2 linked regions of the Chryseolinea soli genome follow. Each later gene encodes a partner of the first gene's protein in a complex. Links are inferred from orthologs where the notes say so. Each region holds a gene or a part of one and is shown on either strand. Other genes may lie near its edges.

Region 1 (3,325 bases):
CTTGATGGCCGTTCCTGCAACGGCCTTCGCGCAGAACGGTGTTCGACAATCCTTTGAATTTCTCAACATGCCTGGCCATGCCCGGTTGGGTGGCCTGGGGGGAGTGAATACATCCCTGGCCGACCGCGACGTCAATTTCTTTTTCAGCAACCCGGCATTGAACAGCGATTCGCTGGCAGGAACGGCTTCGGCCTCCTACCAGTTTTATGTGGCCAGCGTTGGCCAGGCGTCGGCAGCCTATTCCCACCAATTCAAAAAATGGGGAACGCTGACGTTCGGTCTGCAGCATCTGAGCTACGGCACCATCAAGGGCTATGACGCTACCGGGCAGGCTACGCAGGATTTTAAATCGGGAGAAACGGTGCTGGCCGTGAGCAAAAGTCACCAGGTATCGCATTTCAGAATTGGTGTGAACCTGAAAATGGCTTTCTCCAACATTGCCGGCTATCGCGCCAGCGCGCTGATGGTCGACATCGGTGGATTATTTGTTCACCCCACACAGGATCTGCGCGTGGGCATGGTGGTGAAGAACCTCGGCGCCGTGCTGTCGCAATACACGGAGACCAGCCGCGCCAAACTTCCCTTTGATGTGCAGTTGGGTGTAACGTTCAAACCGGAGCACATGCCGTTGCGCTTTTCCATTACCGGCTACAATCTGGCCCGCACAAACGTTGACTATGCCGTTCCTCCCGATCCGGCCCCCGGTGCATTTGATAAGGTCATGCGGCGTCTTACCTTTGGGGCCGAGGTGCTGCTGCACCGGAATGTGAATGTGCTCGTGGGATATAACTATCTCGTTCACCAGGAGCTGAAACTGGCCAACGCCGGCGGAGGCGCGGGGATAACATTCGGCTTTTCTGCCCGCATAAAGTCGTTCGAATTTGTGTTTAGCCGTGGCGGCTATGTCGTGGGCAATGCAGGGTACACGTTTACCCTTTCCAAAAATATCGATACACTGATGAAGCGAAGACAGTTATGATGGATCCGAAGTATTTGACACCGAAACAGATCGTAGAGGAACTTGATAAATATATCATCGGCCAATACGAGGCCAAACGAAACGTGGCCATCGCGCTGCGCAACCGCTGGCGCCGCATGAATGTGAAGAGCGACATCCAGGGTGAAATTGTTCCCAACAATATTCTCATGATCGGAGCCACCGGCGTGGGTAAAACTGAAATTGCGCGACGCCTGGCGAAGATCGCCGATGCTCCCTTTGTGAAAGTGGAGGCTTCGAAATTTACGGAAGTGGGCTACGTGGGCCGCGACGTCGAAAGCATGGTGCGCGACCTGGTGGAGCAATCCGTGAACCTGGTGAAAGCCAAGAAGAAAGAAGAAGTGAAAGAAAAGGCGGCCAATGCCGTCGAAGAAATAATCCTGGATGCACTTATCCCGCCCATGCGATCGTCGTCGCCGAAGTCGGCCGGATTTGCTACGGGCAATCACGACGTGACCGATGGCGAACCGACGAGCGATGTGGAGTTGAACGAGCGCACGCGCCAGCACTTTCGGGAGAAGATCAGAAACGGTGAATTGGAAGACCGCAAGATCGACATCAACATCAAGGGCGCGTCCGGTCCCAACATTGGCATGGTGGGCGGCGGCATGGTAGACGAGGTGTCGATGATGAACTTGCAGGAGATGATCAACGGCATGATGCCCAAGAAAAGCAAGAAACGGAAAGTGACCGTGGCCGAAGCCCGTCGCATTCTGCTGGAAGAAGAGGCCGCCAAGCTCATCGACATGGACGAAGTGAAAGAGGAAGCTATCCACCGCGCCGAAGACGCCGGCATCATCTTCATCGACGAGATCGACAAGATCGCTTCTGGCAAAAAGGGTGGTGGCGGCGGACCCGACGTGAGCCGCGAAGGCGTGCAACGCGACCTGCTGCCCATCGTGGAAGGCAGCACGGTGAACACCAAACACGGCGTCATCAAAACCGACCACGTGCTGTTCATCGCCGCAGGGGCATTCCACATTTCAAAACCATCGGACCTCATCCCTGAGTTGCAAGGACGGTTCCCCATCCGCGTGGAATTGAATAACCTGACCAAAGAGGATTTCATCCGGATCCTGAAAGAACCCCGCAACGCACTGACCAAACAATACCAGGCGCTCTTCGCTGCAGAAGACGTAGACGTCACGTTCACCGACGACGCCATCGAAGAGATTGCCAGCACGGCCTTTGCCATCAACACCGAAATGGAAAACATCGGCGCGCGACGCCTGCACACGGTGATGAGCAAATTGCTGAACGAATTCCTCTTCGACGTGCCCGACAAGATCTCCACGAACGCGCATATCAGCATCAATGCCGACATGGTGCGCACCAAGTTGAACGACCTGGTGAAGAACAAAGACCTGAGCCAATATATTCTCTGATGTCATGACTTCCATTGATCACTTTCCAGATGTTTGCTACAGGAAGCCTTTTTCTCTTCTGAACGGTAGCCTGGTGTGCAGATGAAACTTTGGATTGGAATATTATTTTGCTGTCTGGCCTACGGCACTTTCGCGCAAACCGACGCTGAAGTTTCCGTGGTGCCTCCACAGCGCAAATACGATTCCATACGGGCGATCAACATCAAACCCTATCCCGATCATTTTTTTGTATGGCCCGTACTGAAGCAGCGCCGTCTCGATTTCGAAATGGAAGACCTGCCGGCACGTGACCGGAAAATTGCCTACCGCTCCAACCGGCCCTATGGGTTTGGATTTGGCGTTTATCTTTTTGAAGTGGCGGCCGAGCTGGCCTTCTCCATCCCGGTAGATGAAAAACAAAAAGACCTTTACGGCGAATCGAAAGCCCGCGACCTCCAGTTGAACATGCTGGGTAAACAATGGGGATTGGATGTCTATCACCAGCGTTACGACGGCTTCTACATCGACGACCCTTCAGCGAAAGTGCCCGCCGGCAAGCCCTATCCCCAACGTCCCGACATCACGACGCGCAACCTCGGCTTCACCGGGAACTATGTTTTCAACAACAAGAAATTCTCTTTTCGCTCGGCCTACAACTTTGCCGACCGGCAACTGCACAGCGCGGGATCGTTCCTGTTGTTCACTTCCATCAGTTCCTTCAAGGCGCAAGGCGACTCGGCCATTCTCGGCAAACACTACGCGTCTGAATTTGGTGGAGACTCGGGCATCCAACAGATCAAGTCCACCACGTTTGCCATTGCACCGGGCTACACCTACAGCTTCATCCAGCGCGGTTTCTTTTTGAACGGAACGCTTGCCGTGGGGCCCGCACACAACTGGTTATACTACCGGTTGGAGAACGGCGGCACAAAGAACGATATCAAGTTCTCGGCCTTCATCGTGG
Region 2 (3,172 bases), 6.1 Mb from region 1 along the record:
CTGGAAAACGTTGTTGAAAGCCAACGAAGCCAAGGGTGCTGGTGCAGGTGCTCCTGCGGCCGGTCAAGCCGAAAAGAAGGCAGAACCCGCCGCACAAACGGCCGATGTTTCCGCCGACCATTCATCCAACGGCCGTGTAAAAGCATCGCCGCTGGCCAAGAAACTGGCAAAAGATAAAGGCATCGACATTGGTAAAATAGAAGGTTCCGGCGACCACGGCCGCATCACGAAACGCGACGTAGAAAACTACAAGCCCGCTGCCGCACCCGCTACTACCGGCGCTCCCGCTAAAAACGGCCAAGCTGCTGCCGCTCCCATTGTTCTTCCCCAAGTGGTTGGACAAGAGAGCTTTGAAGACGTGCCGGTATCGCAAATGCGCAAGGCCATTGCCCGTCGCCTGGCCGAGAGCAAGTTCAGCGCCCCGCACTTCTACGTCACCATGGAGATCAACATGGACAAGGCCGTGGAAGCGCGCAAGAGCATCAACGAGATCAGCCCGGTGAAAATATCGTTCAACGACATGGTGATCAAGGCAGTAGCCGCCGCGTTGCGCCAACATCCCGACGTGAACGTGAGCTGGCTCGGCGACAAAATGCGCAAGAACCGTCACATCCACATCGGCGTGGCCGTGGCCGTGAAAGACGGCTTGCTGGTGCCGGTGGTGCGCTTTGCAGACAACAAGTCCCTGTCGCACATCGCGGTAGAAGTGAAGGAGTTGGCTCAAAAAGCACACGATAAGAAACTTCAACCTTCCGAATGGGAGGGAAGCACGTTCACCGTTTCCAACCTGGGTATGTTTGGCGTGGAAGACTTCACCGCCATCATCAACCCGCCCGACGCCTGCATCATGGCAATCGGCGGTATCAAGGAAACGCCCATCGTGAAGAACGGCCAGGTCGTGCCGGGCAATGTGATGAAGGTTACGCTGTCGTGCGACCACCGGGCCGTAGACGGCGCTGTGGGAGCTGCCTTCCTCAAGACCTTCAAAGGCCTGTTGGAAGATCCCGTTAGAATTCTTATTTAAGACATCGCATAAAAAATTTATCACCACCCCCGGAGTTAAATCCGGGGGCTTTTTGTTTTTATCGGAATGGAAAAAATGCACGCCACCACCATCATCGCCGTTCTGCACAACGGACAAGTCGCCATTGGCGGCGACGGCCAGGCCACCATGGGTAACACCATCGCCAAGAGCAATGTCAAGAAAATCCGCCGTCTGCAAGACGGCAAGATCCTCGCAGGTTTTGCCGGTTCCACCGCCGATGCCTTCACGCTCATTGAGCGATTTGAAGAAAAGCTGAGCGCCTTTGGGGGCAATATGAAGCGCGCCGCCATCGAGCTTGCCAAAGACTGGCGCACCGATCGCTTCTTGCGCCGCCTCGAGGCGATGCTCATCACGGCAAGCAAAGATGAGATCCTGATCCTCTCGGGCACGGGCGATGTGCTGGAGCCGGATAACCAGGTTGCCGCCATTGGTTCGGGGTCGATGTATGCCCAATCGGCTGCGTTGGCTTTGAGGAAACATGCGCCGCATTTGAGCGCGGAGGAGATCGTGCGGGAAAGTCTGAATATTGCCGCGGATATCTGTATTTATACCAATCACAATTTGGTGATCGAAAAGTTGTAATAGCGCCTTACGCCCCCGTATTGATCAAGCTTTGAACAGTTGCTATCTTTAATAAAAAAGATATGATCAACGGCGCCCACATTATCATCTACAGCAAAGACCCGGAAGCTGATAAGCTCTTCTTTAAAGACCTCGGCTTTCCCCCGGTTGATGTTGGCCACGGCTGGCTCATCTTCGGACTGCCGCCGTCAGAACTGGCGGTTCATCCAGGGGAGAAAAACAATGTTCACGAATTCTATTTGATGGTAGACGACATCGAAGCCTTTGTGCAGCAGATGAAGGTGAAGAACGTGCCTTGCGGGAGCGTTAACGACCAAGGGTGGGGACTGCTCGTGGAGTTGAGTCTTCCGGGGGGAGGTAAGTTGGGGGTTTATCAGCCGCGGCATGCGCGGCCTGAGCCGATGAAGGTTACTAGAACGTGAGGGGTAACCGAAAAATGTTGTTGGTGAAAGGACAGGACTAAGAGGTGGGGCGAACTCTAATGATGGGAGCGGTGGCTGAAAAATTTTTGGTCGTGAAAACACCAACAACGGCGGGGGAGGGCATAATTGTGGGCTGGGAAAATTTCGAGGGTTAGGGCTCCAATTTTATTGTAAGCGAGTCGAATGGTGAGTGCTAGCCCTTTGTTGTTGGTGTCCCACCAACAACAGGCGGCATGGGATTGGCAGAACGCGTTGGGTTCGAACAAGAAACTTACACAACGGAGCAACGCCGAAATGCATATTTTATAAATGGGGCATGGGTTACAGACCATGGTGCGCCATCGGCTGGGGAACCTCAAATTCATAGAATGGTGGCGAAAATCACGGTACCTTGGGCTTTCTAATTTCCAGAGGCCACATCGATTGCTTTTATGATCGCATTACAAGACGCCTCGATCTCTTCGGTGGTGATCGTCAACGGGGGAGCTAAGCGAAAGCTGTAGGGATGACTCAGGAACCAGTAGCAAATGATTCCCAGCTTCTTTGCCTCCTCTACGATGCGCGACACAAGTTCGGCGGATTCAAAATCAATGGCGAACATCAATCCGATGCGGCGGATTTCCTTGATGGCGGGATGTCGTAACAAGGACTCAAATTGCTTTCCTTTCTCTTCGACCGTATCCAGCAGTTTTTCATCTTCGATCACCTGCAGGGTGGCCAGGGCCGAGGCGCAGCAGACAGGGTTGCCGCCAAAGGTGGTGATGTGCCCGAGCATGGGATTGTGGGTGAGGCATTGCATGATCGGCTTGTCGGCTACGAACGCACCGATGGGGAGTCCGCCGCCAAAGGCTTTGGCGGTGGTGAGAATGTCGGGCACGATGCCGTAATGCTCGAAGGCAAACAGGCGTCCCGTACGGCCCATGCCGCATTGGATCTCGTCGAGGATGAGCAGGGCGCCGGTGTCGGTGCAGCGTTTCCGGAGGGCTTGCAGGTAGGTTTGGGATGGGATCCTTACACCGGCATCGCCCTGGATGGTCTCCACGATCACGGCCGCCGTTCGGTCGGTGATGGCCGCCAGGTCTTCCATGACGTTGAAATCAATAAAGCGTACGTCGGGCAACAG

Evidence for each region.
Region 2: the proteins of hslU (region 1) and hslV are in contact, whole or in part, in a solved structure (PDB 1G4A), measured with the Escherichia coli proteins. The link is inferred for Chryseolinea soli from one-to-one orthologs.

The regions. Positions count from the first base shown.
Region 1 is NZ_CP032382.1:359,858-363,182, reverse strand. The notes cover bases 180-3,178. They hold hslU (ATP-dependent protease ATPase subunit HslU), read left to right. Parts: upstream 180-975; coding sequence 976-2,382; downstream 2,383-3,178. Other genes in these bases: D4L85_RS01295 (DUF4421 family protein), read left to right, coding at 2,464-3,178; porQ (type IX secretion system protein PorQ), read left to right, coding at 180-979. Also shown: more of porQ, read left to right, coding at 1-179; more of D4L85_RS01295, read left to right, coding at 3,179-3,325. UniProt on the Escherichia coli protein: ATPase subunit of a proteasome-like degradation complex; this subunit has chaperone activity. The binding of ATP and its subsequent hydrolysis by HslU are essential for unfolding of protein substrates subsequently hydrolyzed by HslV.
Region 2 is NZ_CP032382.1:6,496,166-6,499,337, reverse strand. What follows is about bases 13-2,858. They hold hslV (ATP-dependent protease subunit HslV), read left to right. Parts: upstream 13-1,090; coding sequence 1,091-1,627; downstream 1,628-2,858. Other genes in these bases: D4L85_RS27095 (aspartate aminotransferase family protein), read right to left, coding at 2,450-2,858; D4L85_RS27100 (VOC family protein), read left to right, coding at 1,690-2,049; D4L85_RS27110 (pyruvate dehydrogenase complex dihydrolipoamide acetyltransferase), read left to right, coding at 13-1,024. Also shown: more of D4L85_RS27110, read left to right, coding at 1-12; more of D4L85_RS27095, read right to left, coding at 2,859-3,172. UniProt on the Escherichia coli protein: Protease subunit of a proteasome-like degradation complex believed to be a general protein degrading machinery. The complex has been shown to be involved in the specific degradation of heat shock induced transcription factors such as RpoH and SulA.